One region of the Pseudomonas bijieensis genome, then DNA from elsewhere that is predicted to be linked to it. Evidence: predicted binding sites of a transcription regulator. Region 1 holds the regulator's gene; each other region holds the start of a gene.
What was found. The regulator sigma-54, encoded in region 1, starts transcription at its own class of promoters, with help from an activator protein. The targets are predictions, from matches to a motif close to ANTGGCATNNANNTTGCTNT.

Region 1 (10,400 bases):
GGTACCGGTCACGCTGACGGTATCGAAGAAGAAGTGCGCGCCGCGCAAGCCGCCTTCCGGCGCCTTGGCCTTGATGTAGCCGCCTTCGACGTCGATCACCGCGCCCATGGCTTCCAGGCCGCGAATGTGCAGGTCCACCGGACGCGAGCCAATGGCGCAACCGCCAGGCAAGGCGACTTCGGCTTCACCGAAACGGGCGACCATCGGGCCCAATACCAGGATCGACGCACGCATGGTTTTCACCAGCTCGTACGGAGCGACCAGGGTCTTGATGGTACGCGGGTCGATCTCGACGCTGAGCTTCTCGTCGATCACCGGCTCGATGCCCATGCGGCCGAACAGCTCGATCATCGTGGTGATGTCGTGCAGGTGCGGCAGGTTGGCCACGGTTACCGGGCCATCGCACAGCAAGGTTGCGGCCAGGATCGGCAGGGCGGAGTTCTTTGCCCCGGAAATACGGATTTCGCCATCAAGACGAACGCCGCCGGTAATAATCAGTTTATCCATAAGAATCTCGAGGCCCTTGGGCTCAGGTGCGCTCGGCCCAGGCCGCGCTGCTGAAAAATTTCATCGTGACCGCGTGGATGCTGCCATCGGCGATCCATGGGTTCAAATGGGCATAGATGCTCTGCTGACGCTTCACTGGGCTCAATGCCGCCAGTTCATCGCTGATCACGTTCAACTGGAAGTTGCAGCCTTCGCCTTCAACTTCCACCTGCGTACCAGGCAGCTTTCCTTCAAGGAAGCTCTTCACTTCTACAGCCTGCATGCTCAACCTCAATCGGCGCCCTGTGCGCGCGGGTCGCACATCATACAAAAAAGCCCCGCGCCTGCGAACCCCGCGAAGCAGGACTCTGACGGGGGGACTTTTCCAACGATGTGGGTCAGGGGTGCGCCAACAACTCGGTCAATTCGCTGACCTGGGCTATTTCGCGCATGTCTTCGGGCATCCCACGGATGCTCCACGTTTTTCCGGCAGCCTTGGCGTCGCGCATGAAGCACAGCAGCAGCGACAAGCCGACGCTGCTGGACTTCTGCACCGCCGAGCAGTCAATGACCACCTCGGCGGCACTGACGGACTTGATCAGCGCCTGGCCCTGCTTGCGCAGGGCCGGGCCGGTGCGGTAATCCAGCACGCCACTGAGCAACAGCTCACCAGCCCCGCCCAGACGAACGGCCGACTCACTCACCGACTCGATCATTGTGCCTGCTTCTCTTGGGCATCTTCAGCCACTTCCTTGGCCTTGGCGACCTCACCGGCCCAACCGTTGATGGTCTTGTCCAGGTCATTGCCATTGCGCTGCATCGCGTCGGCGAACTGATCACGGAACAGCTTGCCGATATTGATGCCATTGATGATCACGTTGCGCACTTTCCACTCGTCGTTGATTTTCTCGAGCGTGTAGGACACAGGATAGATCGCGCCGTTGTTGCCCTTGACCTGCATGTCGACACTGGTGCGGGTACCGCTTTCGTCCTTGGCCGGCGAAACGGTGATGCCCTGGTTGTTGTATTCAAGCAAGGCATTGCCATAGAACTGCATCAGGCTGCGCTTGAAGTTCTCCTGGAAGCGGGTCATCTGCGCCGGGGTTGCCTTGCGCGAGTACTTGACGGTCATGATGCTCTTGGAGATGCCATCGGCGTCGACCACAGGGCCGACGATGCCGTTGAGGGCGTCATAGAACGCACTTGGGTCCTGCTTGTATTTCTCTTTGTTGGCGGCAAGGTCCGCCAGCAGCCGGGTGGTCGTGTCCTGGATGATGTCATGGGCCGAAGGCGCCGCCACGGCGTTAGCCATCAACGGCAGCGCCGCGAGCAACACCAACAGGCCACGTCGCAAGATAGAGATCATTCAAAAGCTCCTCATTTGGCGTCTTTGCTAACGGTATTGAGCAGGAATTTACCGATCAGGTCCTCGAGCACCAGGGACGACTGCGTGTCGTGGATGACGCCACCGTCCTTGAGCACGGTGTCTTCCCCACCCACGCTGATGCCAATGTATTTTTCACCCAGCAGCCCAGCCGTGAGGATAGATGCAGTGGAGTCAGTCGGCAGGTTATCCACGCGCTTTTCCAGCTGCAGCGTTACCCGCCCGGTGAAATCCTCGCGATTCAGATCGATTGCCGTGACCTTGCCGATAGTGACACCGGCCATGGTCACCTTGGCTCTGACCGTCAAACCGGCGATATTGTCAAAGTTTGCGTAAAGTTTATAAGTATCGGTGCTTGCCGTCGGCGCCAGTCCACTGACCCGCAGGGCCAGCAACAGCAAAGCCAGGATGCCAGCCAGCAAGAAAAGGCCGACACCGATTTCCAGGGTGCGGTTTTGCATCAGAAATCTCCAAACATCAAGGCGGTCAGAATAAAGTCAAGGCCCAGGACCGCCAGCGAGGCGTACACCACGGTCTTGGTTGTGGCACGGCTGATCCCCTCTGACGTGGGCTCACAGTCATAGCCTTGAAACACGGCGATCCAGGTCACGACGAAAGCGAATACGGCACTTTTGATCACGCCATTGAGGACATCGTCGAGAAAGTCGACGCTGTTTTGCATGTTGGCCCAGTAGGATCCTTCATAGACCCCCAGCCAGTCGACGGCCACCCACGAGCCGCCCCAGATCCCCACGACGCTGAAAATCATCGCCAGCACCGGCAGGGAAATGAAGCCGGCCCACAGGCGAGGGGCGATGATGTACTTGAGCGGGTCGACACCGATCATTTCCAGGCTGGACAACTGCTCGGTGGACTTCATGTTACCGATTTCAGCCGTCAGCGCCGAACCGGCACGCCCGGCGAACAACAGCGCGGTCACCACGGGGCCGAGCTCACGCAGCAGCGTCAGCGCCACCATCTGCCCGACCGCTTGCTCCGAACCGTAGCTGGACAAGATGCTGAAGCCCTGCAGCGCCAGCACCATGCCGATGAAGATCCCGGAGACCACGATGATCACCAGGGACATCACCCCCACCGAGTGCAACTGCTTGACCAGCAGGCCAAAGCCGCCGCCCGTCGAGTTGCGACCGAGCAAGGCGTGCATCAGGAACAACGAAGAACGGCCCAGTACCGCCACCACGTCGATGCCGGAGCGGCCGAACAGGCGAATTCTTTCCAATAGCGATTTCTTGCGCATCAGCGCTTCCCCAACAGATCGGTACGGTAATCCGTGGCCGGAAAATGGAACGCCACGGGCCCGTCCGGATCACCCTTCATGAATTGGCGAATACGCGGGTTGTCCGAATCCGCCAGTTCCTGCGGCGTGCCCTGCCCCAGCACCTGGCCATCGCCGACCACATAGATGTAGTCCGCGATGCTCGCGGTTTCGGCCAGGTCGTGGGAGACCACGATACTGGTGATGCCCAGCGCATCGTTGAGCAGACGGATCAGGCGCACGAGCACACCCATGGCGATCGGGTCCTGGCCGACAAAGGGTTCGTCGTACATGAGGATCTTCGGATCGAGGGCAATCGCCCGCGCCAGCGCGACCCGACGCTTCATGCCACCGGACAGCTCGTCGGGCATCAGGTCGAGGGCACCCCGCAGCCCGACTGCCTGCAACTTGAGCAGCACGATGTCGCGGATCATCTCTTCCGGCAGGTCGGTATGGACCCGCAGCGGGAACGCCACGTTCTCGAATACGTCGAGATCGGTAAACAGCGCGCCACTCTGGAACAGCACGCCCATGTGCTTGCGCGCATCGAACAGGTCGCTGCGAGACAACTCGGGAAGATTCTGACCATTGACCCAGACTTCGCCGGCGCTGGGCCGCAGTTGTGCGCCCATCAACCTCAGCAGCGTGGTCTTGCCACACCCGGAAGGCCCCATGATGCCGGTGACCTTGCCGCGCGGAATGCGAATATCGATGTCATTGAAAATGCTGCGCGTCCCTCGCTTGAAGGACAGTCCCTTCAGCTCGACCGCGTAGGCGTTGTCGGCACTCATCTAAACTCCTTGCGATGCAGCCTCACATTCGAATGCCCTGGCAGCCGACAAGCGCCGGTACCGCCGGGCGTGCGAACCGGCGGCGAACTATATCACTGCAACAGCCAAGCGCCCAAGGCCACCTCCCCGTCCGTTAAGCCTGGCTTAAGGTAAAAAGCTACATTTTATGTCGAACATTGCGGCTCCTCGAACAAAGCATGACGAACTTACGTGAGGGAATTGTTCATTGCCGCTATAATCGCCGCCTTTTCATCGGGCTATACGATTTCTGACATGAGCCAATCCAGCGACCTGATTCAATCGGCACAACGTACCATCCGCCTCGAGCTCGAAGCCGTGCAAGGCTTGCTGCCCCATATCGACGCTGATTTCGTACGCGCCTGCGAGATGATTCTGGCCAGCAAGGGCCGCGTGGTCGTGGTCGGCATGGGCAAGTCCGGGCACATCGGCAACAAGATCGCCGCCACGCTCGCCAGTACCGGCACCACGGCTTTTTTTGTCCATCCGGCCGAAGCCAGCCACGGGGACATGGGCATGATCACCCGGGACGACATCATCCTGGCCCTGTCCAACTCCGGCTCCACCAATGAGATCATCACCCTGCTGCCGCTGATCAAGCGCCTGGGCATCCAGTTGATCAGCATCACCGGCAACCCGGACTCGCCGCTGGCCAAGGCCGCCGAAGTGAATCTCAATGTCCATGTCGAACACGAAGCCTGCCCGTTGAACCTGGCACCGACCTCCTCCACTACCGCCGCCCTGGTCATGGGCGATGCCCTGGCCGTGGCGCTGCTGGAAGCCCGGGGCTTCACCGCCGAAGACTTCGCTTTCTCCCATCCCGGTGGCGCCCTTGGCCGTCGCCTGCTGCTGAAAGTCGAAAACGTGATGCACGCCGGCGAGGAGTTGCCGCAGGTGCTGCGCGGCACGCTGCTCAAGGACGCGCTCATGGAGATGACCCGCAAGGGACTGGGCATGACCGTTATCCTGGAGGCCGACGGCAAGCTCGCCGGGATCTTTACCGACGGCGACCTGCGCCGCACCCTGGACCGCACCATCGACATCCACAGCGCGACCATCGAGCAAGTCATGACGCCCCACGGCAAGACCGCCCGCGCCGAGATGCTCGCCGCCGAGGCCCTGAAAATCATGGAAGACCACAAGATCAGCGCCCTGGTGGTCGTCGACGACGAAGACCGTCCGGTGGGCGCCCTGAACATGCACGATCTGCTGCGTGCCGGAGTCATGTAAATGAACACAGACCTGTTGCAACGCGGCAAAGCCATCAAGCTGGCGGTTTTCGATGTGGACGGCGTACTGACCGACGGACGCCTGTACTTCCTCGAAGACGGCAGCGAGTTCAAGACGTTCAACACCCTCGACGGCCAAGGCATCAAGATGTTGATGGCCGCTGGCGTGCAGACCGCTATCATCAGCGGCCGCAAGACCCCGGTGGTCGAGCGACGCGCGAAGAACCTCGGTATCCCGCATCTTTACCAGGGGCGCGAAGACAAACTGGTGGTGCTGGACGAGCTTCTGGGGCAACTCAACCTAAGCTATGAACAGGTGGCCTACCTCGGTGACGACCTGCCAGACCTGCCGGTGATTCGCCGGGTCGGCCTGGGCATGGCGGTCGCCAACGCGGCCAGCTTCGTACGCGAGCATGCCCACGGCGTCACCACGGCGCGCGGCGGCGAAGGTGCGGCCCGCGAATTCTGTGAACTGATCCTGCGCGCCCAGGGCCGCCTCGAAGCGGCCAACGCCGCGTACCTGTGAGCCATTTATGCTGAGCAAGAAGATTCGCACCATTGTGGTGTTCGGCTGTATCGCAGCGATTTTTGCGGCGGTGGGCTATTGGAACATCAGCCCCGAACAGTTTCTCGACCAGCCTGCGGCCCAGGTCGAGGAAAAGATCGACTGGTACGCGACCAACACGCACACCCTGCAGTACCTGCCCGATGGCAAGGTGCAGTACGAGATGACCTCGGACAAGGTCGACCACGTGAAGGCCACCGATATTACCCTGGTGACCAAGCCGGACCTGAACATGTTCCGCGGCACCGAGTTTCCGTGGCATGTGCAGAGCGAGCACGCCGAAGTCAACTCCGGCGGCACCGAAGTGGAACTGATCGACTCGGTACGCGTCGCCCGAACCGACGAGAAAAACCGTACGACCATCATCACCAGCACACGCATGACCGTGTTCCCACAGCAAGAATATGCGCAGACCGAGCAACCCGTTAGAATCGACGGCGCCGGGGGTGTATCGACCGGCACGGGAATGAAAGCGTATTTGAAGGAAAGCAGGATACACCTGCTATCGAACGTAAGAGGACAGTATGAAGCTCGCTAAAACCCTCCCTATTTTGCTCAGTCTGGGCGCAGCACTGGGAAGCGCGAGCGCCTGGGCTCTTCCCGACGACCGCAACCAACCTATCCGTATCCAGGCCGACGATGCCCAGCTCGACGACAAGAATGGCGTCGCCACCTATAAAGGCGACGTGATCATCACCCAGGGCTCGATGAAGGTTACCGGCAATACCGTGACCATCACCCGCACCCAGTCCGGCGATATCGACGTAGTGACCTCGGTGGGCAACCTGGCCTATTTCGAACAGCTGCAAACCGCGGGCGACGCCAAGCCTGTGCAGGGCTACGGGGTAACCATCCAGTACCACGCCTCCCAGGATCGCGTCGTGCTGATCGACCGCGCCAAGGTGGTCGACAAGGACAACAACGTGACCCAAGGCGAGAAGATCGTCTACGACACCAACAAGAAACTCGCCAGCGCCGGTCGCGCCACCGGCAGCAAGGTGACCGAGTCGCGTCCGCGGATCGATATGGTGATCCAGCCGAAAAAGAAAACCGAACAGAAGGCCCAGTAATGGCAACTCTGAAAGCTCAGCACCTGGCCAAGAGCTACAAGAGCCGCCAAGTCGTGCGTGATGTCAGCCTGTCCATCGACAGCGGCCAGATCGTCGGCCTGCTCGGCCCCAACGGCGCAGGCAAGACCACCTGCTTCTACATGATCGTCGGCCTGGTCCAGGCCGATCAGGGCCGCGTGCTGATCGACGACCTGGATGTCAGCCACCAGCCGATGCACGGCCGGGCGAAGGCCGGTATCGGCTACTTGCCGCAAGAAGCGTCGATCTTCCGCAAACTGTCGGTTGCCGACAACATCATGGCGATCCTCGAGACCCGCAAGGAACTCGACAAGGCCGGCCGTCGCCAAGAGCTGGAAAGCCTGTTGCAGGAGTTCCACATCAGCCACATTCGCGACAACCTGGGCATGAGCCTGTCCGGTGGCGAACGGCGTCGCGTGGAAATCGCCCGCGCCCTGGCCACCGCGCCGAAGTTCATACTGCTCGACGAACCGTTCGCCGGCGTGGACCCGATCTCGGTGGGCGACATCAAGCAGATCATCCATCACCTCAAGGCCAAGGGAATCGGCGTGCTGATCACCGACCACAACGTGCGCGAGACGTTGGATATCTGCGAAACCGCCTACATTGTCAATGACGGCCAGCTGATCGCCGAAGGCGATTCCGCAGCCATCCTGGCCAATGACCTGGTCAAGGAAGTATATCTGGGCCACGAGTTCCGCCTGTAAGCACAAGTGTCTGGCGAATCGCTCGAGCGTCGTTTAATTTTATTATGGCGACGCTCTAGGCAAACACTTCAGTTTCAGGCATATAATTTGCTTAAGTTTGGCGCCTCGGCGCCCTGTAGTGGATGGCGCATGTGCGCCGGCGAATAAGGTGTTAAGCCCCTGCCATGAAACCATCGCTAGTCTTGAGAATGGGCCAGCAGCTGACGATGACACCGCAGCTGCAACAGGCCATCCGCCTGCTCCAATTGTCGACCCTGGACCTGCAACAGGAAATCCAGGAGGCCCTGGAGTCCAATCCGATGCTCGAACGCCAGGAAGAAGGCGACGACTTCGACAACACCGATCCGCTGGCCGACAACGTCGAGCAGAAGACCAACACCGAAATCCCGGAACCGTCCTACCAGGAAGCCGCCCCGACGGTGGATAACCTCGAGGATGGCGAATGGAACGAACGCATCCCCAACGAACTACCCGTGGACACGGCCTGGGAAGACGTCTACCAGACCAGCGCCAGCAACCTGCCGAGCAGCGATGACGACGAGTGGGACTTCACCACCCGCACCTCGGCCGGCGAGAGCCTGCAAAGCCACCTGCTGTGGCAACTGAACCTGGCGCCGATGTCCGACACCGATCGCCTGATCGCCGTGACCCTGATCGATTGCATCAACAACCAGGGCTACCTGGACGAGACCCTCGAGGAAATCCTCGAAGCCTTCGACCCCGAGCTCGACATCGAGCTGGACGAGATCGAAGCTGTCCTGCATCGCATCCAGCAGTTCGAGCCAGCCGGCATCGGCGCCCGCAACCTGGGCGAGTGCCTGTTGCTGCAACTGCGCCAGTTGTCCGCCAAGACACCCTGGCTGACCGAAGCCAAGCGACTGGTCACCGATTACATCGACCTGCTGGGTGGCCGCGACTACAGCCAACTGATGCGTCGCATGAAGCTCAAGGAAGATGAGCTGCGCCAGGTCATCGAACTGGTGCAGAGCCTCAACCCACGCCCCGGCTCGCAGATCGAATCCACCGAACCCGAATACGTGGTCCCCGACGTGATCGTGCGCAAGCACAACGATCGCTGGCTGGTGGAGCTCAACCAGGAGTCGGTGCCCAAGCTGCGGGTCAACGCCCAGTACGCCGGATTCGTGAAACGCGCCGACACCAGCGCCGACAACACCTTCATGCGCAACCAGTTGCAGGAAGCGCGCTGGTTCATCAAGAGCCTGCAAAGCCGCAACGAAACCCTGATGAAAGTGGCCACCCAGATCGTCGAGCATCAGCGCGGCTTCCTGGAGTATGGCGACGAAGCGATGAAACCGCTGGTCCTGCATGACATTGCCGAGGCAGTGGGCATGCACGAGTCGACGATTTCCCGGGTAACCACCCAGAAATTCATGCATACCCCTCGGGGCATCTATGAATTGAAATACTTTTTCTCCAGCCACGTCAGCACCTCCGAAGGCGGCGAATGCTCGTCCACGGCCATCCGCGCGATCATCAAAAAACTGGTGGCCGCGGAAAATCAGAAAAAGCCGTTGAGTGACAGCAAGATCGCTGGTTTACTGGAGGCACAAGGCATTCAGGTGGCCCGCCGCACCGTCGCCAAATACCGCGAATCCCTCGGGATCGCGCCTTCGAGCGAACGCAAGCGGTTGATGTAACGGGCCACGCCACAGCGTTCCAGTGGCAGGCATTTCTGCCTGCCGCTTTATGCACTGGCAACGAAGGAGAAGCTGTATGCAAGTCAACATCAGTGGACACCAACTGGAAGTGACCGAACCCCTGCGCACCTACATCGGCGAAAAACTCGACCGATTGGAGAGGCATTTCGACAAGATCACCAACGTGCAGGTCACGATGAACGTCGAGAAGCTGCTGCAGAAAATCGAAGCCACGCTGCATATCCCCGGCGGAGAAGTGGTTGCCAACGCAGAGCACACAGACATGTATGCCGCGATTGACCTGCTGACCGACAAGCTGGATCGCCAACTCAAAAAGCATAAGGAAAAGACCCAGAGCCTCCTCCAGGGCGCAACCGGTCGTTAACCCCCCCAATCCATGATCCGACTAGAATCCATCCTGACCCCCGGCCGTTCCCTGGTGAACGCGCCGGGTGGCAGTAAAAAGAAAGCCCTCGAACAAATTGCCAACCTGATCCACCGCGAAGTGCCGGATCTGGAAATGCAGGACGTCTTCGAGGCCCTGGTTGCCCGTGAAAAACTCGGTTCCACCGGTTTTGGCAACGGTATCGCCATTCCCCACTGCCGCCTCAAGGGTTGTGCCGCACCGATCAGCGCACTGCTGCACCTTGAAGCCGCCATAGATTTCGACGCCATCGACGGCGCCCCGGTCGACCTGCTGTTTGTATTGCTGGTACCGGAAGCGGCGACCGATGCGCACCTCGAGCTGCTGCGCCAGATTGCCAGCATGCTGGACCGCAAGGAAGTGCGCGAAAAACTGCGCAGCGCACCGAGTAACGAAGCTTTGTACCAGGTGGTCCTGGACGAGCAGAACGGTCATTAAAAATGCGCATGATCATCGTCAGTGGCCGCTCCGGCTCCGGTAAAAGCACTGCCCTCAATGTGCTTGAGGACAGCGGCTACTATTGCATCGACAACCTGCCCGCCGGCCTGCTGCCGGAACTGGCCGAGCGCGCCCTGATCCACACCGAGCTGGCGCAGCCGCTGGTGGCGGTGTCCATCGATGCGCGCAACCTGCCAAGCCACCTGTCGCGTTTTCCTGAACTGCTCGAGGAAGTGCGCAGCCGGCATATCCAGTGCGACGTGCTGTACCTGGATGCCGATGAAGAGACACTGCTCAAGCGCTTTTCCGAAACCCGTCGGCGCCATCCGCTGAGCA
Region 2 (10,400 bases), 2.7 Mb from region 1:
GACCATCAACACCGGCAAGCTGAACGCTGTTTCCAGCGGCGGCAACCACGGTGACGATTCGGTCCTGGCGGCTCCAGCGGGACCGGCGCCAGTGCCAAAGGCCTGCGCGATCGACGAGCCGGATTGCGAAGCTTGCCAATAAGCTGAGCGAGCGGGCGTGTAAAAAGCGCCCGCTGAAGAAGCCCCCGATAGACCGCTGGTTTATCGGGGGTTTTCTTTTGCCTGGAGGAAATCAGCGCCTGACCCGGCGCTCATCGCGAGCAGGCTCGTTCCCACAAAGGTCAGGCGGTACACATCACTACTGTGGGAGCGGGCTTGCTCGCGAAGGCGTTGGCACATTCATCATCGCCGCAAGCAGACCCACCGCTTTCGCGAGCAAGCCCGCTCCCACATTGGAATGCGCCCACCTGTTGTGAGCCTGCTCGCGATGAGGCCGGGACAGGCGCCAAAAAAATCGCCGCACACAAAAAAAGCCCCTCTTGCGAGGGGCTCTTTGTGCAGCTTCAAGCAACCGTTGACATCAAGCCATCTGAATGATGGTCTGCATGATGGTGCTCTGGGTGGAGATGGTCTTGGCGTTCGCCTGGTAGTTGCTCTGGGCCTTGATCAACTCGACCAGTTCGTTGGTCAGGTTGACGTTGGACTCTTCCAGGGCGTTGGAGACGATCGAACCCAAGGTGCCGGTTTGCGGAGCATCGTAGCCTGGGATACCCGAGGCGAAGGTTTCCTTCCAGCTGGTACCACCTACCGGCTGCAGACCTTGCTCGTTGGTGAAGCTGGCGAGCGCGAGCTGACCGATCGGCTTGGTCTGGTTGTTGCTGAAGTTGGCCAGCAATACTCCGCTGCCGTCGATGGTCAGGTTGGTGATCTGGCCGGTGGCGTAGCCGTTCTGGGTCGGAATCGAGCGCGCGGTATCGGCGTTGTACTGGCTGGTGTTGCCCATGGAAATCGTGATAGTGGGTGCACTCGCGGCGCCGTTGGCGGCCCATACGCCGTTGGTCACGGTGCCAGGTACCCAGCCAGTCAACACCAGGTCGCTGTTGATGGTCGGCGTAGTGGCAGGCGGCACTGGCGGCGTGCTGACCTGAGTCAGCTTGCCGCTCGAATCAAAGCTCATGGTCGAAGGAATGGGAGCGTTCGCACCGGTCGTGGTCGGCGCGGTGCCGTTCAGGTTACGACCATCGATCAAGGTATAGACGTTCCAGGTGTTGCCGGCAGTCTTGACCATGTACTGGTCCATGGAGTGCTGGTTGCCCTGGGTGTCATAGACCGGGGTGGTGAACTGCTTGGTGAACGTGGCCGTGTCGGCCGGATTGAACGCCGCGGTGATCGCCGTCGCCGTCGAGTTCAGGTTGATCGTCGAGGACACCAGGCTGGTGGCCGTCGGCGGCAGGTTGGAGGTGTCGATGCGCAGGTCGGTCAGGATGCCGTTCTGGATCTTGCCGTTGGCATCCACGCCATAGCCCTGCAGGCGCGCAGTGCCGTCACTGTTGGTGATGTAGCCTTCCTTGTCGGTCTTGAAGGTACCGGCACGGGTGTAGCTCAGGGAGCCGTCGTTGCTCAGGACAAAGAAGCCCTGGCCCTGGATACCCATGTCCAGCACGTTGCCGGTGTTGTTCACGTCACCCTGGCCGAACTGCTGGGAAACGTTGGCCAGGCGCACGCCGTTGCCGACGGTCTTGCTGCCCGAGCCCAGCCTGGTGGCCGAGTAGACGTCTTCGAATTCCGCGCGGGACGATTTGAAACCGGTGGTCGCCACGTTGGCGATGTTGTTGCCGGTCACGTCCAGCTGTTTGTTGGCTGCATAGAGACCGCTAAGGCCGATGTTAAAAGACATGTTGACTCCTTTTGCCGGTTAGTCGGCTCTACATACCAATAGTTTGTACTTTGGACAGGGCGATGCTGCCCAGCCCGGCCAGGTTGAGCATCAGCTCACCGCCCGTCTGGCTGATCGTCACGCTGCTGACCGTGGCCGGCAGGTTGGTGATCAGCGACGTGGCCTTGCCGTCGATGGTGGTCGAGGCCGCGAAGGTGTAGGTGCCCGATTCGACCGTCGTGCCCGCGTCGTTCTTGCCATCCCAGATGAAGGCGGAGTTGCCGGCCTTCTGGCTACCCAGGTCAATGGTGCGAACGGTCTTGCCGTCCTTGTCCACGATCTTGACGGCAACGGAGGACACCGATGTCGGTACCACCACGGTGCCGTTGAGGCTCTTGGAGGTATCGACCACGGCCTTGTCGCCCGGGGCAATGACCGAGCGCCCGACCAGGGACGAAGCCTGCAAGGCCTGGGACGAGTTGTAGTTGCCGGCGATGCCGCTCACGGTCTCGTTGAGGGTGGTGATGCCCTCCAGGCTGCTGAACTGTGCCAGTTGGGCAACGAACTCGCCGTTATCCTGTGGCTCCAACGGGTTCTGGTTTTTCAGCTGGGTAACCAGCAACTGCAAGAACGCATCCTTGCCCAGCTCCTGGTTGCCGCTCGCAGCCTTTGTCGCACTCCCCAGGCCATCGGTGGTGGTGTTGGTCTTGACCGAGGAGTTGGCCAGAATCTCGTTGAGGCTCAAACCACTTGTTGTACTGGTAACGCTCATGTGACTCGCCCCTTATCACTGACCGAGGGTCAGGACCTTCTGCATCATGGTTTTGGCGGTGTTCATCATTTCGGCGTTGGTCTGGAACGAACGACTGGCGGAAATCATGTCGGCCATTTCTTCGACGACGTTGACGTTCGGGTAGTAGACGTAACCCTTGGCGTCCGCAGCCGGATGGTTGGGCTCATAACGGGCTTCGAGGTTGCTCTGGTCTTCGACCACGCCAAGCACCTGTACGCCCTGACCGGCCGCGTCCTGTTCCTGGAACAGCGAGTCGCTGCCGCCGGACTGGCCGCCCTGGAACATGGTGGCGAATACCGGGTGGCGGGCGCGGTAGGTCTGGTCGATGCTCGACGAAACGGTTTCGGCGTTGGCAATGTTACTGGCGACGGTGTTCAGGCGAGTGGTCTGGGCACTCATGGCACTGCCGGCAATGTTGAATACGCTAGCAATCGACATGGCTTACTCTCCGCGCAGGGCCGATACCAGCCCTTTGAACTTGCTGTTGAGCAGGGTGAAGCTGGCCTGGAAGTTCACGGAGTTTTCCGCGTAGTTGGACTGTTCCAGTTGAGCGTCCACGGTGTTCTGGTCGATCGAAGGCTGCATCGGCGTGCGATACATCAGCGATTCGTCGCCATTGCCCAGGCCTTCTGCCTCGATATGACGGCTGTTGGTCATGTTCAGGGCGAAATGGCCGTTCTTGGTCTTCTCGTTCTGCTCGGCGAGCACTTTGGAGAAGTCCAGGTCCCGAGCCTTGTAGTTCGGGGTATCGGCGTTGGCGATGTTATTGGCCAGGACTTCGGCACGCTGGGCGCGGAAGCTCAGGGCCTGTTCGTGGATACCGAGCGCTTTATCGAAGCTGATGCTCATGTCGGAAACCTTTGGGTGACCAGAATGTACGTACGACGGCTAAAGCAAGCGTCGTGCCATTTCCAAAAAACCCCATAAACCGGGGCTTTGCGGACACCGGCAAGGCGGCAATGCCAGAAAAGCGGCAACTGGTTTCCGCTGGCTGCCGCTTTTCTGCCGCTTCTGCAGGATGGATGCGTTCCGTTGTGGGAGCGAGCCTGCTCGCGATAGCGGTGTGTCAGTCCACATCAATGTCGCCTGGAATACCGCATCGCGAGCAGGCTCGCTCCCACAGGAAGCTGTAGTGAATTGGAAAAAACTGGCACAAAAAAAACGGGAGCCCCAAGGGACTCCCGTTTTTTTTTGACAACCTGAACGAATCACTTCGCCTGGTAGATGATCCCCGGGCTGCACTGGACCATCTGGTAATGATCCGGCAAACCGTTCAACGCTTCGGAGGCGCCAAGGAACAGGTAGCCGCCCGGCTTGAGCGTGCCGTGGATGCGCAGCAGGATGTCCTTCTTCACTTCGGCGGAGAAATAGATCAACACGTTGCGGCAGAACACGATGTCGAACTTGCCCAGGCTGGCGTAGCTGTCCAGCAGGTTGAACGAGCGGAATTCCACCCGGCTCTTGATCGGCGCCTTGACCACCCATTTGCCCGGCCCTTTCGGGTCGAAGTAGCGTTGCAGGCGATCCGGCGACAGGCCCCGGCCGATGGCCAGGCTGTCGTACTCGCCGGTCTTGCAGTTATTGAGCATGGTCCCGGACAGGTCAGTGGCGACGATCTGCACGCCGCCTTTCAACTGGCCGAGGTTGGACCGTTCGAACTCATCGATGGTCATCGACAACGAATAGGGTTCCTGTCCCGACGAGCAGGCCGCCGACCAGATTCGCAGGCGTTGGCCCGGGCTGGCCTTGATGGCCGCCGGCAGCACCTTATTCTTCAACACCTCGAACGGATAGGTGTCACGAAACCACAAGGTTTCGTTGGTGGTCATCGCGTCCACCACCATCTCGCGCAAGCCACTGCGCGGCTGGCTCTGGATACGCTGCACCAGTTCGCCCAATGACTTGAGGCCCTGTTGTTCCATCAATTTATTGAGACGGCTCGACACCAGGTATTGCTTGTTTTCACCAAGCAAGATGCCACAGGCTTTTTCCAGGAAGACCCGGAACTGTTCGAAATCCAAATTACCCGTAGACAAGATACCGCCTCTTTCATCGCGTTGACTTGCCGGGCGCACAACGCGCCCGACCTTTGCTTACTCTGCTGCCTTGATCCGATCGACTACCCGGGAAGCCAGGTCATCGGGCCGGAATTTCGCCAGGAAATCGTCGGCACCGACCTTCTTGACCATCGCCTGGTTGAAAACACCGGACAACGAAGTATGCAAGATGATATGCAGCTTTTGCATACGTGGGTCGCTGCGGATTTCCGACGTCAGGGTATACCCGTCCATCTCCGGCATCTCGATGTCGGAGATCATCATCAGGAATTCTTCCTCGGGCTTCTTGCCCTCGTCGACCAGCGCGCGCAGATAATCCAGCGCCTGACGCCCATCGTTCAACGCCACTACCTCGACACCGACCGTTTGTAGACAGCGGGTCACCTGCTTACGTGCCACCGAAGAATCATCGACGGTCAATACCCGCAGCGAAATCGCCTTGTGCTGGGTCTCGGCGTCCACCACACCCGCGGAAATAGCCTCCGGAGTGGGAGCCACTTCAGCGAGGATCTTCTCCACGTCGATGATTTCCACCAACTGGTTATCGACCCGGGTCACTGCCGTCAGGTAGTGATCGCGACCAGTACCCTTGGGCGGTGGATGGATCTCCTCCCAGTTCATGTTAACGATGCGTTCCACCGAGCGCACCAGGAAACCCTGGGTCTTGGTGTTGTACTCGGTGATAATCACAAACGGATTGCTCTGGTCCAGCAACCGACCGGAACCGGTCGCCATCGCCAGGTCGAGGATCGGGATGGTCGCTCCCCGGATATTGGCCACCCCGCACACAACGGGACTGGACTTGGGCATCAACGTCAGCTTGGGGCATTGCAGCACCTCGCGGACCTTGAAGACGTTGATCCCATACATTTGTTGGCCGTCGAGACGGAACAACAACAGCTCCAGGCGATTTTGACCGACCAGCTGAGTGCGCTGGTTTACCGAATCCATTACTCCCGCCATGCCCTGACTCCTACATAACGCTAATGTGTCCGACGCGCATTCATCACTAAACGGCACGGGGCTTGCTATTGAACCGGCATGAACGCACAAACGACATTTTCTCGACGCCTGACCACTCACTGCCGCCATTGGCTCGGTGCACTGCTGGCTGTCTGCCTGTTCACTTCGGGCGGTCCTGCCCTTGCTGCTGTTCCGGTTACCTTGCCTGATCTCCTTATCGGCGTCACTCAGGGCTTTCTTGAATTCACCGTAGAAGACTATCTGGCTACCAGTCAAACCGAAGGGCGCTACGAAATCGAAGTCAACCAGCTCGACCCGCGCCTGCGCATGCCGATGTGCGACAAGGAATTGACTGCTTCGCTGGAGAGTCCGGCCAGGCCCCTGGGCCGCGTCACGGTGAAGGTTCGTTGCGACAGCGCCGCGCCCTGGACGGTGTTCGTGCCGGCTCAAGTGCGCCTGTTTCGAGAAATTGTCACGACCACTCGTCCGCTCAAGCGGGCCGGGATTGTCGAGCCCCAGGACGTGATGTTGCGCGAACGGGACATCAGCCAGATCACCCAAGGTTTCCTGACCTCCGTTGACCAGGCCATCGGGCAGAAACTTGTCCGACCAATGGTCGCCGATCAGGTCGTGACGCTGGTGCACCTGGAGCAGGCCGAAGTGGTCCGCAAGGGCGACCAGGTGGTCATCACCGCCCGCAGTGGCTCCCTGGCCGTGCGGATGCCCGGCGAGGCCCTGTCCAACGGCGGCATGCGTGAACAGATACGGGTAAAAAACCTCAACTCCCAACGCGTGATCAAGGCGCAAGTGATGGCCCCAGGCCAAGTGGAAGTGGCGATGTAGTGATCCGGTAAAGGAGGTAGAAAGCTGGCGCTTGATCCCGGTGTTCCCTAGACTGTGCCTTACGCAAAGGCAAGCGCAGACGTGCGCATGCTCATTGAATAAATGAGCCTAAAGTTTTTTTGGGGATGGCCGAAAACATGGCAAGCGTCCAAATACCCAGAGGTTTTTTACCATGGTCATCGATTTCAATCGTTTAAACAGCTCTTCACCGTTGACAGGCACTACGCGTACCAGCGCGACCAAGGAAACCGCCGAAGCCGGTAAATCCGCGCCGCTGCCTACAGCAGCCGAACAGGTCAGCAACGGGGAGTCGGTACACCTCAGCAATGAGGCTCAGCAGTTGCAGAAGGTCACTGACAAGCTGCGCGATCAACCTGTCGTCGACAAGGCCCGCGTGGCCGAGTTGAAAGCAGCCATCGCTGATGGCAGCTACAAAGTCGACAGCAACCGCGTAGCCAGCAAACTGCTCAACTTCGAAGCCCAGCGCTAGGCCGCCCCGCCTGCGCCAGGCTTTTGGACGCTTAAGACCCAAGGCCAGCCATGCACGATACTAATTTATTGCAACTGATCATCGACGACTTTGTTCCAGCGCAACAATTGCTGGAATTGTTGCAGGCCGAATCCGTGGCACTGCACGGTCGCGACATGCCTCTGCTGGAGAACATCCTGGCGCAGAAACAGGCATTGATCATCTTGCTTGACCAGCATGGCCGCAAACGCAGCGAGATCCTCGCCAGCCTCAACTTGCCCGCCAGTCATGACGGCCTTGAGCAATTGGCCAGCCAGTCGACGATCGGCGACCAGTTGCTGTCCCAGAGTAAAGTGCTCAACGACCTGCTCGCCCAATGCCAGGCGACCAACGCCCGCAACGGCCAGTCGATCCAGATGCAGCAGGCCGCCACCGCCAACCAATTGCGCATCCTGAACGGTGGTGAGATCCCGACGCTGTATGACGCTAGCGGCTCGACGGCCAGAATGGTCAAGCACCGCCCGCTCAGCCAGGCATGAAACGAACAATGCCTTCGCTCTATCAACGCGCGATACATGCTGGCAAAATGCTGGCTATTCGTAGTCGTATTTTGCCTGGAGATTGACCCACCGTGTTCAATGCCTCAAACGCGGATGATGCTCCGCAGCCACCCAAGGTCCTCACCACGCCCCTGGAAATCTCCGGCAACCTGCGGATGCTGCAAGATAGCCACGACCCGCTGATCATTACGTTCCATGAACGCACCCAGCGCTTCCAGAGCTATCTGGTCAACGTCGATCGCGAGACCAACTCCATCGCCCTGGATGAAATGATCCCCCGGGATGGCGAGCGTTTCCTGCTGGCCGGCGAGCCGTTTCGTGTCGAGGGTTTTCATGATGGCGTGCGCATCGCATGGGATGGCAAGGGTCCACTGACCATTGACGAATCCAGCGACGGTCGCTGCTATCGCGGTGCCCTGCCCGACGAAGTGGTCTATCACCAACGCCGCAACGCCTTCCGCGCCGCCCTGAAACTGGCGCAACTGGTGAACGTTGAACTGGGCGGCGACAAGCTCAAGTCACCCGTGGACGGCAAGCTGCTGGACATCTCCGCCACCGGTTGCAAATTGCGTTTCGACGGCGACATCACCGAACGGCTGCAATTGGGCCAGGTGTATGAGCGCTTCATCGCAGCCCTGCCGTTTGGCAACATGACCGCGCCAGTCGAGCTGCGTTACCTGCATTTCGAAGAAAGGATCAACACCACGTTCGCCGGCGTACGCTTCCACAACATCAGTGGCCTGGTGCAACGGCAGGTCGAGCGGTTCGTCTACCAGCTCCAGCGTGAAGCGCGGCGCTTCGATAAAGACGACCTCTGATCGTCGAGCCATAAAAAACGGGCAGTCCCTTGCGGTGACTGCCCGTTTTTTTTATGCCTGCTTCAAGGCCTGGCCTGGGTAAAGCTGGGTGTCTCCGGTTCGTCAGACGCCGCTTCGGCTTCAGTAGCCGGCTCTGCGACCGGCTCAGGCTCCACGTCCGGATTGGCCGGCGTCTGCATCTGCTCCTGCACCACCTGCTCATCCACCCGGGGATCGAGGCACGCCACCAAAGGCGAACTCGACATACTGTCCGGCATCGCCACGTGATGCAGCGGCGCGTCATCGACCTGATGCAGGTTGGTCACCGCTTTCGGCCGGATCCGCCATACCAGTACCAAGGCGAAGAAAGCGAAAAAACCGTACAGCATCTGGCTGCCGAACATCTTCATCAGCACGCCGGCCACCAGCGGCCCGATGCTGGCACCAATGCCATAGGTCACCAGCAACATGGCCGTCAGCGACACCCGGCGATCCCCTTCGACGTGGTCGTTGGAAAAGGCCACTGCCAACGGGTACAGGCAAAACTGAACCAGCGAACAGCAGAAGCCCGCCACAAACAACACTTCCAGCGGCACCTTCGGCAGGATCGCCAGCGGCAGTGCGCAGATCGCCAGGAACAGCGCAAAACAGCGAATCAGCATCGCCCGGTCATAACGGTCGGACAGCCACCCCAGCGGCCACTGCACCAGCAGCCCGGCGAAGATGCAGCTACCCATGAACAGGCCGACCTGCTCGGTGGACAGGCCCTGCTGGGACGCGTACAGCGGCGCCAGGCCATAGAACGAGCCAACGATCAGCCCCGACCCCAGTACCGTGCTCAACGACTGGGGGACACGCTTGATGAAGAAACGCGGCTCCATCGGCGCCGGACGCAGCGGGGCCGGGTGAATCCGCCGGGTCAGCGCCACCGGCACCAGGCACAGGGCGAAACACAGCGCCACCAGCATCAGCAGCTCCAGGCCCAGGGCCGGGTGCATGACCAGGATCAACTGACCCAGCACCAAGCCCAGGTACGAGGCGATCATGTAGCCGCTGAACACCACTCCCCGTTGCTTGGCATCGGCCTGTTCGTTGAGCCAGCTCTCGATGACCATGTATTGGCACATCATCCCGAGGCCGACGATCATCCGCAGCACGATCCAGGCCGGCAGCCAGTTCACCAGGCCATGGCCCAGCACTGCCGCGCCGACGATCCCGGCGCAGGCCGAATAAGCGCGAATGTGCCCGACGCGGGCGATCAGCCGATGGCCGATCTTGCCACCCAGCACCAGGCCGAAATAGTTGGCGGCCATCAGCGCACCGACCCAGAGGCTGTCCACATGGTCGGCGGCCAGGCGCAAGGCCAGGTAAGTACTCAAGAGGCCCGAGCCGATCAACATCATCAGCGAGGCGAAATAAAGCGCTCGAAAAGGTTTCCAGATTTGGCGCATCGGCGTTCCGAGCGGCTCCTTGAGGTGAGTAAGGGCTATCTATTGAAGATAGCCCGAATGCGGCGGTTCTTTATGCCTGGGCCGCTAGGACACGTCGCTCCCAGGGCGTGATTTCATCGAAGAAGCTGGTCAGCTCCAGGGTCTTGGAAGCGATGTAGCCTTCGATGAACTCCGTGCCGAACAGTTCCTTCGCCAGATGACTACGCTTCAGACGCTCCAAGGCAGCATGCAAGGTACATGGCAGCGACAGATTATCCGGCACTTCGAATTCACCCTGGATCGCCGCGCTCGGCTCCAGGCGATGTTCAATCCCGTATAACCCGGCAGCCAGGCTGGCGGCAATCGCCAGGTAGGGGTTGGCATCGGCCCCCGGCAAGCGGTTCTCGACCCGCCGGGCCACCGGCGAACTGGCCGGAATCCGCAAGCCGGCCGAACGATTGTCATGGGACCAACAGGCATTGTTCGGTGACGCGAACGGGTGGCACAGGCGCTGATAGGAATTCACGTTCGGCGCGAACAAGGCGGTGAAATCCGCCAGGCACGCCTGTTGCCCACCAATGAAATGCCGGAAAGTGGCCGTCGGTTCGCCCGCCCCGTCGCTGAAGACGTTACAGCCGCTGCCTGCCTCGACAACGCTTTGGTGGATATGCA
Region 3 (10,400 bases), 3.0 Mb from region 1:
AGTCCCCAGGCGAATGAACCTGAATGCATCGTTGCGCATGATGGTGCCGTAGGTTGCGCCACGAAACAGGTGGGAGCGCTCCTTGATCCACTCGCAGAAACGGCTCATGCCGTAGCGATTCAAGCCTTGCTCGGCGATACCACGAATTTCCAGCCAGGTGGCGTTGATGTTTTCCCACATGTCGGCGGTAATTCGCCCACGTACCGCATGGGCGCTGGCTCGCGCGGAGCCGAGGCAACTGTAGATGCTGGCCGGGTTGGCCGCATCCAGGGCAAAGAAATGCAGCAGGCGCTCGGCGTGCAGATCGCCGTGTCGCTCCCGGTAGTCATCCAGCGTGCCGGTGATCAGCAATGGCATGGCCAACTCGTGCAGGCCATCCCCACGCCCGTCCTGGGGCATCAGCGACAACGAATAGCTGACATCGAGCATCCGCGCGAGGTTTTCCGCACGCTCCAGGTAGCGCGACATCCAGTACAGGTCCGAGGCGGTTCTACTTAGCATGGCAGTTCCTCAATCCTCGACCACCCAGGTGTCCTTGGTACCCCCGCCCTGGGATGAGTTCACCACCAGGGAGCCCTCGCGCAGCGCCACCCGGGTCAGCCCGCCCGGGACCACGCGGGTCTCGCGGCCGGCCAGCACAAACGGACGCAAGTCGATGTGACGCGGGGCGATGCCGTTTTCGACAAAGGTCGGGCACGTCGAAAGCGACAGCGTCGGCTGGGCGATGTAGGCGTGCGGCTTGGCCTTTATTCGCTCGCCAAAGGCCTCGATTTGCGCCGCCGTCGAGGCCGGCCCCACTAGCATTCCGTAACCGCCGGAGCCCTGGGTTTCCTTGACCACCAGATCGGGAAGATTCGCCAGCACGTGGGAAAGCTCGGCAGGATTACGACATTGCCATGTAGGAACGTTCTTCAGGATCGGCTCCTCGTCCAGGTAAAAGCGGATCATGTCGGTGACGAACGGGTACACCGACTTGTCGTCCGCCACACCCGTGCCAATAGCATTGGCCAGCACTACGTTGCCGGAACGGTAGGAGGACAACAGGCCCGGTACGCCGAGCATCGAATCCGGGTTGAAGGCCAGTGGATCAAGGAATGCGTCGTCGAGGCGACGGTAGATCACATCAACCGCTTTCGGGCCGTCGGTGGTGCGCATGAACACTTTGTCATCCCGTACGAACAGATCGGCGCCTTCTACCAACTCCACGCCCATCTCCCGGGCCAGGAAGGCGTGCTCGAAGAACGCACTGTTGAAACGCCCCGGTGTGAGCACCACGACACTGGGATCGTCCAGCGGGCTGGAGCTTTTCAGGGTGTCGAGCAGCAGGTTCGGATAATGGTCGATAGGGGCGATGCGCTGGGCGGCGAACAGTTCGGGGAACAGGCGCATCATCATCTTGCGGTCTTCGAGCATGTAGCTGACGCCGCTGGGCGTACGAAGATTGTCTTCGAGTACGTAGTACGTGCCGTCACCGTCGCGTACCAAATCGACACCACAAATGTGGGCATAGATGTCACGGTGCAGATCAAGCCCTTGCATCGCCAGTTGGTACTGCTCGTTGGCCAGTACCTGTTCGGCGGGAATGATCCCGGCCCGGATGATCCGTTGTTCGTGGTAGAGATCGGCAAGGAACATGTTCAGCGCCTTGACCCGCTGGATACAGCCACGTTCGACCACCCGCCATTCGCTGGCCGGGATGCTGCGCGGGATCGTGTCGAAAGGGATCAGGCGCTCAGTTCCCTGCTCGTCTCCATAGAGCGTGAAAGTAATGCCGGCACGATGAAACAGCAGGTCGGCTTCACGTCTGCGTTGTGCCAGCAGCTCGTCAGGCGTTTCAGCCAGCCAGCGGGCAAAAGCCCGGTAATGCGGGCGGACCTGGCCGTCAGCATCGTACATCTCATCAAAACCACTGCGGATCATGCCGTACTCCTTGTCACCCTGGCAGCAAGGCTTCGCAAGCCCCGTGCCATCGGCATAAACGCTTTACAATCAACGGGTTGGATTCTCCACTGACAGGCTGTGCACTTTTGTAGTGCAGCAAATACCCCCCACCCCGCTGCCCCCGCTTCATTGCGACGCAGGGGGCGTCGCTCCCCTGAGCATAGTCACGGAAAAACGAAGCGGCTTGATCTGGATACAGTTAGGTACAAAACCCGGAGACGTGATAGCGGTGGGTCGGATATAAATCCGTTTCACATGAAAACGGCCGACACAAAGGTCAGCCGTTGCTGTAGTTGCAGTGAGTGTATTTGTCAGGCCTGCAGGCGCCGGATCTCTTGCTTGACACCCCAGCCCTCGATAACGCCGCCCAAGGGTTCGACGACTGCCTCGAAGTCTTGCTCGAAGTCGCCAATGTCATCGTAAGTGGCGTACATCACCCGGCTCAGTTCCAATGACCAAGCCCCGTCGTCCCGTGCACTGATCTGCGCGTTCAGCGATTCTCCCCGAAAATGACCTGCCGCCCTGCGCGCCCGCTCCTCGTCCGGGAAAATGGCGTAGAACTCGATGGGATGGAATCGGGAAAAATCGAAACCGCCTTCTTTCATGCGGCGCAATACGCTGGTGCTGATGTCTTCTTGATAGGCTGTGCTCATGAAACGTCCTCCTAAAACCGATGGATAGACTTTCCGTCTTCCCGTGCGTGAAGCCCTCAGGCTGCAAGCGATACGGCATCAAATAGCCGTCGGGACACAAGCATGTAGCTGACAAGACCGGACCTTGGCGATCCTTTCGCTGATCTCAGTTGCAGAGTAGCCGCAAGTGATGGCCACTGCCAAGCGAGGCCAGGCAACGTTTCATGAAATCGGTGTAATGCTGAGGATTTCGATACTGTTTTGGGACTTGAGATTCTTGACTGTAGGGTCTTCGGTGCGGTCCTCCAAGTCGTTGAGGTCCAGTCGCTCGAGCACTGGTAGCAACCTTTCGCGAATCAGTTGGGCGGCCTGCTCCATGGTGGGCTTCTGGTCATAGTCGAACTGCTCGACGGTTTTTTCACCGTGATCGTCAATGAAAGTAATTTCCCACTTTTGCATCAGTGTCTCCTTGATCAATTCAGGGCCTGGCTTACCTTTATCTCGACCTTGAGGGCCGGCCAATCGTTCCGCTGGGCCTCTGGACGGCACACATGAAAAGACCGCCTCTGGGGCGGTCTCTTTAGTGCAGCCTTGGCCGATCAGTTTTCGGCAAGTTTTTTCAGGGCTTCCAAGGTGTTGAATGGCGCGTCCACCACGAACTTGTTCGCCAGCCAGGACGGCACGTCACCACCCGGTTCGGTGTGGACCTGATAAACGACTTCGACCTGGCCCGCGCCCTTTGGCGTGAACTTCCAGAAACCATCGACCTGGGCCACCCGTACGAAGCCCTTTTCCTCAGGCAGGTACTTGGGCACGCCCTTGAGCTTGCGGGTCAGGCTGCCATCGGCACCATCCTCGGTGGTGACTTCCAGCACCGAGTCACGGGGCGTTACCGGCCATGGCGTGTTGAACTGGGTGTAGGTCCAGCTCTTGCTATCTTCGTGCTTGAGCAGCTTCTGGCTCTTGCATTCGTGAATCCAGGCGCAGGCGCCGGAGACGTCTTCCTGCAAGGCACGCAGCTTTGCAACGCTGGTCTTCATGACCGTCACACCACGGTAAGCCTTATATTTGGAGCCGGCCACCTCACTGAGGGAAACCTTGATACCGTCCTTCTCCTTGGCAACCTGCCAGTCCTCTGCCTGAGCCGTGGCCGTTGCCAGCAATACGGTCAACCCACACAACACAGCCATACGATGCAGCGAACCCATAGTTTTTTCCTTATTGTCCAAGTTCGTTCATTTCGGATCTGTTCATTGACTCATTACGCTGCCGTGACTTGTTCCCACCAACCGATCAGCCGGATGGCCTCTTCATTGCTGCTGCCGCAAACCTCGATGTCGGCTTCGAACGCCGAGCACACTGCCGGACGCTCCGGCTGGCCGAAGATCCGGCACAGGTTATCGACCGACAATTGCACGCAACGTTCTCCCGCCGGTTTGCCTTGGGGCATGCCAGGAATAGGTGAGCTGATGGAAGGGGCGATGCAACAGGCGCCACAGCCTTCACGGCATTTCATGACGACAACATCCTCACGGCAGGTAATAGTTGGTAACAGAACACAGAGTAACGACTAAAACACTCGTTTTAAATTACCGTCTGGGTATTTTTTGCGACCGCCGAGATGACCGGACAGTCAGCACCGAGCTGCGTGCCTGGCGAAGGTCTATTGCTTGAATTCGAAATCCAGTGCCGCGCCCTCCACCTCATTGCGCTCCTGGTTGCGCAGTGGCAACTGCATTTCATTGCTCAACAAACGGCCATTGAGCTGGAACGGTCCGGGTTTCTCGCCAAACATGGACGGCAGCAGTGGTTCACGCTTGGGCACCGTCACCTTACCCGGTGGCTGCAGCTCCTCGACCATGTCGTGGGGCAGGCTCAGGTCCAGCTTGGCTGGCGGCAATGGGGTCTTGGCGACCTCATGGGCAGATTTGCTCTTGGAGGCGATGGGCGCGCGCTTTTTCTTCGCGGGTGCCGCCTTCTTCGCGGAAGGCTTCTTGGCCACCGCGTTTTTTTTCGGTGCATCCTTCGTGGCACTGGCGACCGGTTTTTCCTGCGCCGGCGCTGCCGCGACGACGCCTCCCATTTGGAAGGCACTCAACAGCCCAATCAAAACCCAGGCAGCAGGGGCAATGGTTTTCATAGACACAACGGCATTGACGGCAGGGACCCCCATGCTCGCCTGATAATGAGGCGCTGACAAGCACATCGAGCTAAGTCGCTGACACCTAAAGAAATCCGTTGGCCGTCTCTTGGCACAATTGAGTGGCCAACAGCCCGAGAGTCATCAAGGCCCGCTCCGCCTCACGGTTCCAGGGTGTACCGCAGTTCAAGCGGATGCAGTGATTGAACTGTTCGGTGTTACTGAAAATCAGCCCTGGCGCGATACTGATGCCTTGTTGCAACGCCCGCACATGCAACTCCTGGGTATTGACCCGCCCCGGCAGGCTGACCCACAGGATAAAGCCTCCCGTGGGACGGCTCATCTGCGTACCTTCGGGGAAGTACTGTTGCACCGCCAGTTGAAAGGCACTGAGGTTCTTGCGGTACTCCTGGCGGATATAGCGCAAGTGCCGGTCATAGCCGCCGTTCTCCAGGTACGCGGCAATGCCCATCTGCGTAACGCTGCACGCCGAGTGAGTGCTGAAGGTCTGGAGCCGCTGGATTTCCTGCTGGAATTTCCCGCCGATCATCCAGCCGATGCGCACACCTGGCGACAACGTCTTGGAAAAACTCGAACAGTAGATGACCCGGTCCAGTCGGTCGTAGGCCTTGAGGGCCTTGGTGCGGCCCTGCTCAAACATCAACTCGCCATAGATATCGTCCTCGACGATCTGGATGTCGAAGTCCGACGCCAGGCGCAGCAACTGCTTTTGCCGCTCCTCAGGCATGGTGCCGCCCAGGGGATTGCTCAGGCGCGTGGTCAGCACCAGCGCCTTGATCGACCACTGGTTGGCGGCCAACTGCAAGGCCTCAAGGCTCATCCCGGTGACCGGATCGCTGGGGATCTCGATGACCTTGAGACCCAGCAGATCCGCCAATTGCAGCAAGCCGTAATAGGTCGGTGACTCGGCGGCGATCAAGTCCCCTGGCCGCGTCAGCACCCGCAGGGACATCTGCAGCGCATCGACACAGCCGTGGGTGATCACCACCTCGGAAGGGTCCACCACCACGCCCGCATCGCGCATGCGAATCGCCACCTGACGCCGCAACGGCTCGAAGCCCGGGCTGAACATGTAGCTGAACGCCCGTGGGCTGTGGAAACGCGTGACCTTGGCCAGTTGCTGATGCAAGGCCCGCACAGGCAGATAGTCGACGCTCGGCACCGCCGCACCCAGGGGAAACACGCCTTCGCGGCGTGACTCGACCAACACTTGCTGGATGATGCTGCTGCGCGTCACCAGACCCGGACGCTCTACCCGGGCAATATCCGGCGTCGACGCCGTCAGGGCCGGCGTCTGGTGCACGTAGTAGCCCGACTGCGGCCGCGCGCGAATCAGCCCCTGGTCTTCAAGGTTCGCGTAGGCCTGCAGCACCGTGGCATGGCTGACGTTGAGCTGCGAGCTCATCTTGCGCACCGACGGCACGCGTTCGCCAGGCTGATACACACCGCGCCGGATGTCTTCAGCCAGCTGTTGAGCAATACGTTGATAGAGCAGAAGGTTGGTCATGACGCAGCACTCGATTTCACGGGCATTTTATTCTTGTCGGAAACGATACCGGAACAGTTTAGAAGTGTACTGGGACAGTTGCCAGATTACTCGACAGCACAGTGGAGTGACAGCTCTAACTGTACCCCTACAGACAATCTGCGAGCCCAAAAAAACCCGGCGCCGTTGAAGGGGCCGGGTTTTCCAGTGACGCAGCCCTCAGCGGGCGGCGCCGAGCTGGCCTTTTTCGTCGGAAAACACAATTTCAACGCGACGATTCTGTGCCCGGCCACGCTCCGAAGCGTTGACGTCCACCGGGTATTGATCACCGTAACCTTCGACCTGGATACGCTTTTCGTCTATCCCCAGGTCCACCAGCACATCCGCAACCGCTTGCGCGCGGTCGCGAGACAGCTTGAGGTTCTCCTGCTTACCGCCAGTGCTATCGGTGTATCCCTCGATACGCACCACACGCTTGGGATTGAGCTGCAAGAACTGCACGATCTTGAGCACGACCCGATTGGCCGAGTTCTTCAGTTCCGCTTCACCGGTATCGAACAGCACATCACCCAGGGTCATCACCAAGCCGCGATCGGTTTGTGTGGTCGCCATCGCCATGATCTGTTCTTCAAGCCATTTGCCCTGCTGCTGCACGCTCAGCAACTTGGATTCACGCAGGGCCAATTGCAGGCGCTGGCGCTCCAGTTCGAGCTTCGCCGCACGCTCTTCGTTGAGCACCTGGTCGCTGTGCTCCCGGGCGATCGCACTGTAGCGCTGGCTCAGGTAAGCGTAATGCTGCACATCCTCACCGCTGCCCCAGTAGGTGGACAAACGATCGGCACGGGCCAGGGATTCGCCAGCGCGGATCACGTCCCGGGGCGCGGCGCGCAATACGTTGGCGTCTTCCTTGACCTTCTGGAAGTCGGTGCTGGCCTGTTCGAGCGCCGCTTCGCTACGCTGGCCGGCGCAGCCATACAAGCTGGCAAGGCCTGCGAGGACCAGGCCGCCCAATACGTGGGAGTGCTTCATTGGGCATCCTCCCGCAACTGTTTGCGTAAGCGCTTGATGCGGGTGTCGAGCACGTTCAGTTGCTCCTGGCTCTTGAGGGTCAGCACCTTCGCTTCGGCCAGACGGGCGTCCAGTTCGGCCTGTTCGGCCCGCATGCGCGCCTTCTTGTAGGATTCGTCGGCCATGTTGGATTTGGCGCGGGCGAACTTTTCTTCAGCCAGTTTCAGTTCCGGCACTTCGTCGGCAGTGGCGCCAACGGCCCGGGCTTGCTCCAGTGCCTGTTCGGTCAGGCGGATCTGTTCATTCGGCGCCGGATCGGCTGCGCAGCCCGCCAGAGCCAGAACGGCCAGGGCAGCGAAAAGAGGTCGAATAGTCACTAATGTTCCCTACTGTTTTGGGGCACTGACAGGTGGCTGCAACTGTGTTCTCCAACGCTCGAGATTGCGCTGCAACACAGCCTCCGTCAGGCCGGACGCGGCCAATTCTGTCATCTTTTGCGCCAGCTGTCCGCGTAACCATGGGTCATTGCAGGCGGAGTTATGGGAAATCGCCAGGAACAGCCCGGGTTTGTCCACCGGTTGCGGTGCGGCTTGCAGGTCGTTGGCCATCCCCAGTGTCTGCGCCATTGCCAGGCCCGAATAGCGCCCCGCCAAGACGTATTCCACCTCTCCCAGCAGAAGTTTCTGAAAGGCCTGGGTCAGGTTGGGCGTACGCACCAGGGATAATTTCTGTTCGGCAAAAACGCCGAATCCCTGGGTCATACGCGCCTTTTCCGACAAGGCGCCGGGATGACCATGAAGATCCTCCGGCTGGTTGATGACCAGCGTCGAGTCCTTGCGGGTCCAAACCAGATAATCGTTTTCGAGCAAGGGCGGGTGAACGTAGTCCAGCACTTCAAGCCCGGTAACGGTCAGCGGAGCGTCGGTGAGCAGGTCCATGCGTCCACTGCGCACTTCGTCCAATGCCTGGGCACGCTTGCCGGCATACAGCAGTTCGATCTTGATCCCCAACTCTTGCGCCACGTGCGCCAACAGGTCGGCACCGACGCCAATCAAGTGCTTGGGGTCCTGGGGGTCTTGCCACAGATAGGGCGGCGCATCCGGGCTGCCGGTGGCGATCAGTCGCTCACATTTGCCCGCGGCAACAGACAGGCCTGGCACCAGTGCCAACGTCCACAGCAACGACCAGCCGGCCAAACGGCGCAGATCCATGGCGATACGCTCCTCTGATGCAGAAATAAAAAGCCCGGCCAAAGGGCCGGGCTCTTTATAAGTGAAGACGCCGGATTAGACCAGCTTCTCCAGCTCTGGGATGGCTTCGAACAAGTCCGCTACCAGGCCATAATCGGCCACCTGGAAGATCGGCGCTTCTTCGTCCTTGTTGATCGCAACGATCACCTTGGAGTCTTTCATGCCGGCCAGGTGCTGGATCGCGCCGGAGATACCGACGGCGATGTACAGCTGTGGTGCAACGATCTTGCCGGTCTGGCCGACCTGCATGTCGTTGGGTACGAAACCAGCGTCGACCGCCGCGCGGGAAGCACCGACGGCAGCGCCCAGCTTGTCGGCCAGGGCATACAGGTGCTTGAAGTTGTCACCGTTCTGCATGCCACGGCCGCCGGAAACGACGATCTTGGCAGCGGTCAGTTCAGGACGATCGGACTTGGCCAGTTCTTCGTTGACGAAGCTGGAGATGCCGGCGTCGTGGGCGGCGCCTACGGCTTCAACGGCAGCCGAGCCACCTTCGGCGGCAACCGGGTCGAAACCGGTGGCACGCACGGTGATGACCTTGACCGCAGCGTTCGATTGCACGGTGGCAATGGCGTTACCGGCGTAGATCGGACGCTTGAAGGTGTCGGCGCTTTCTACCGAGATGATTTCGGAGATCTGGTCGACGTCCAGTGCAGCGGCAACGCGCGGCAGGATGTTCTTGCCGTTGGAAGTGGCGGCCGCCAGGATGTGGCTGTAGCCCTTGCCCAGCTCTGCAACCAGCGGAGCAACGTTTTCCGGCAGTTGGTGTGCGTAGGCAGCGTTGTCGGCCGCCAGCACTTTGGCCACGCCAGCGATTTTCGCAGCGGCTTCGGCAACGGCGCCAGCGCCCTGCCCGGCTACCAGGACGTGGACATCGCCACCGATTTTGGCAGCGGCAGCAACGGTGTTCAGCGTGGCCGGAGCCAGCACCTTGTTATCGTGTTCGGCGATTACCAAGATAGTCATAGTCAGATTACCTTCGCTTCGTTTTTCAGTTTCTCGACCAGTTCAGCCACCGACTTGACCTTGATGCCCGCGCTGCGTGCAGCCGGCGCTTCGACTTTTACGGTCTTGTTGGTGGAGGCGGTGGAAACGCCCAAAGCGTCAGGAGTCAGCACTTCAAGCGGCTTCTTCTTGGCTTTCATGATGTTTGGCAGCGACGCATAGCGCGGCTCGTTCAAACGCAGGTCGGTGGTGACGATGGCAGGCAGTTTCAGGGAAACGGTCTGTGCGCCGCCGTCGATTTCGCGGGTCACGGCAACGCTGTCGCCGGACACTTCGACTTTCGAAGCGAAGGTGCCCTGACCGTAGCCGCTCAATGCAGCGAGCATCTGGCCGGTCTGGTTGTTGTCGCTGTCGATGGCTTGTTTGCCGAGGATCACCAGCGATGGCTGTTCCTTGTCGACAACGGCCTTGAGCAGCTTGGCCACGGCCAGGGAAGTCAGGTCTTCGGCGGATTCGACGAGGATGGCGCGATCGGCACCCAGTGCCAGCGCGGTGCGCAGTTGTTCCTGGGCAGTGGTCGGGCCGATGGAGACGACGACGATCTCAGTCGCCACGCCTTTTTCTTTCAGGCGTACGGCTTCTTCTACGGCGATTTCGCAGAAAGGGTTCATCGACATCTTGACGTTGGCGAGGTCGACGCCGGAGTTGTCCGCCTTGACGCGAACCTTGACGTTATAGTCGACCACTCGTTTGACAGCTACAAGAACCTTCATGGATTCCTCGTTACTCTCCGGTGAAAAAAAGTCGCCTAGGCGAACCTGGCGGTTGATGCTCATGGGCGCAAGGGCACCTCTAAAAACGCCGGCATGAACCACACATGACCCTGCTCACGGGAGTGAAGACCATTCGTCAGTGATGACTGATGAGTCATTCATTATCGCGGCGTGTAAACTGCGCGTCAGAACCGCGCAATACGT

Region 2: flgB (flagellar basal body rod protein FlgB) is a predicted target of sigma-54. The motif match lies at 3,500-3,519, and genes of this name have one in related genera.
Region 3: GN234_RS27175 (circularly permuted type 2 ATP-grasp protein) is a predicted target of sigma-54. The motif match lies at 1,952-1,971, and genes of this name have one in related genera.

What each region holds. Positions count from the first base shown of each region.
Region 1 covers NZ_CP048810.1:3,099,298-3,109,697, forward strand. The annotation lists gene murA (UDP-N-acetylglucosamine 1-carboxyvinyltransferase) at 1-507, opposite strand, end outside; gene GN234_RS13600 (BolA family protein) at 530-769, opposite strand; gene GN234_RS13605 (STAS domain-containing protein) at 885-1,190, opposite strand; gene GN234_RS13610 (MlaC/ttg2D family ABC transporter substrate-binding protein) at 1,199-1,852, opposite strand; gene mlaD (outer membrane lipid asymmetry maintenance protein MlaD) at 1,864-2,331, opposite strand; gene mlaE (lipid asymmetry maintenance ABC transporter permease subunit MlaE) at 2,331-3,128, opposite strand; gene GN234_RS13625 (ATP-binding cassette domain-containing protein) at 3,128-3,937, opposite strand; gene GN234_RS13630 (KpsF/GutQ family sugar-phosphate isomerase) at 4,211-5,185, shown strand; gene GN234_RS13635 (KdsC family phosphatase) at 5,186-5,710, shown strand; gene lptC (LPS export ABC transporter periplasmic protein LptC) at 5,718-6,287, shown strand; gene lptA (lipopolysaccharide transport periplasmic protein LptA) at 6,274-6,819, shown strand; gene lptB (LPS export ABC transporter ATP-binding protein) at 6,819-7,544, shown strand; gene GN234_RS13655 (RNA polymerase factor sigma-54) at 7,709-9,202, shown strand; gene hpf (ribosome hibernation-promoting factor, HPF/YfiA family) at 9,279-9,587, shown strand; gene ptsN (PTS IIA-like nitrogen regulatory protein PtsN) at 9,600-10,064, shown strand; gene rapZ (RNase adapter RapZ) at 10,067-10,400, shown strand, end outside.
Region 2 covers NZ_CP048810.1:5,796,022-5,806,421, reverse strand. The annotation lists gene GN234_RS25680 (ribonucleoside-diphosphate reductase subunit alpha) at 1-142, shown strand, start outside; gene flgE (flagellar hook protein FlgE) at 521-1,837, opposite strand; gene flgD (flagellar hook assembly protein FlgD) at 1,866-2,588, opposite strand; gene flgC (flagellar basal body rod protein FlgC) at 2,604-3,047, opposite strand; gene flgB (flagellar basal body rod protein FlgB) at 3,051-3,458, opposite strand; gene cheR (protein-glutamate O-methyltransferase CheR) at 3,818-4,645, opposite strand; gene GN234_RS25650 (chemotaxis protein CheV) at 4,703-5,629, opposite strand; gene flgA (flagellar basal body P-ring formation chaperone FlgA) at 5,708-6,472, shown strand; gene flgM (flagellar biosynthesis anti-sigma factor FlgM) at 6,645-6,962, shown strand; gene GN234_RS25635 (flagella synthesis protein FlgN) at 7,013-7,480, shown strand; gene GN234_RS25630 (flagellar brake protein) at 7,573-8,319, shown strand; gene GN234_RS25625 (MFS transporter) at 8,382-9,749, opposite strand; gene GN234_RS25620 (glutamine synthetase family protein) at 9,820-10,400, opposite strand, start outside.
Region 3 covers NZ_CP048810.1:6,099,186-6,109,585, reverse strand. The annotation lists gene GN234_RS27180 (alpha-E domain-containing protein) at 1-501, opposite strand, end outside; gene GN234_RS27175 (circularly permuted type 2 ATP-grasp protein) at 511-1,920, opposite strand; gene GN234_RS27170 (ribonuclease E inhibitor RraB) at 2,253-2,594, opposite strand; gene GN234_RS27165 (hypothetical protein) at 2,796-3,032, opposite strand; gene GN234_RS27160 (START domain-containing protein) at 3,173-3,781, opposite strand; gene GN234_RS27155 (YkgJ family cysteine cluster protein) at 3,835-4,089, opposite strand; gene GN234_RS27150 (translation initiation factor 2) at 4,237-4,713, opposite strand; gene GN234_RS27145 (aminotransferase-like domain-containing protein) at 4,799-6,241, opposite strand; gene GN234_RS27140 (OmpA family protein) at 6,440-7,249, opposite strand; gene GN234_RS27135 (DUF4398 domain-containing protein) at 7,246-7,605, opposite strand; gene GN234_RS27130 (substrate-binding periplasmic protein) at 7,615-8,439, opposite strand; gene GN234_RS27125 (electron transfer flavoprotein subunit alpha/FixB family protein) at 8,515-9,444, opposite strand; gene GN234_RS27120 (electron transfer flavoprotein subunit beta/FixA family protein) at 9,447-10,196, opposite strand.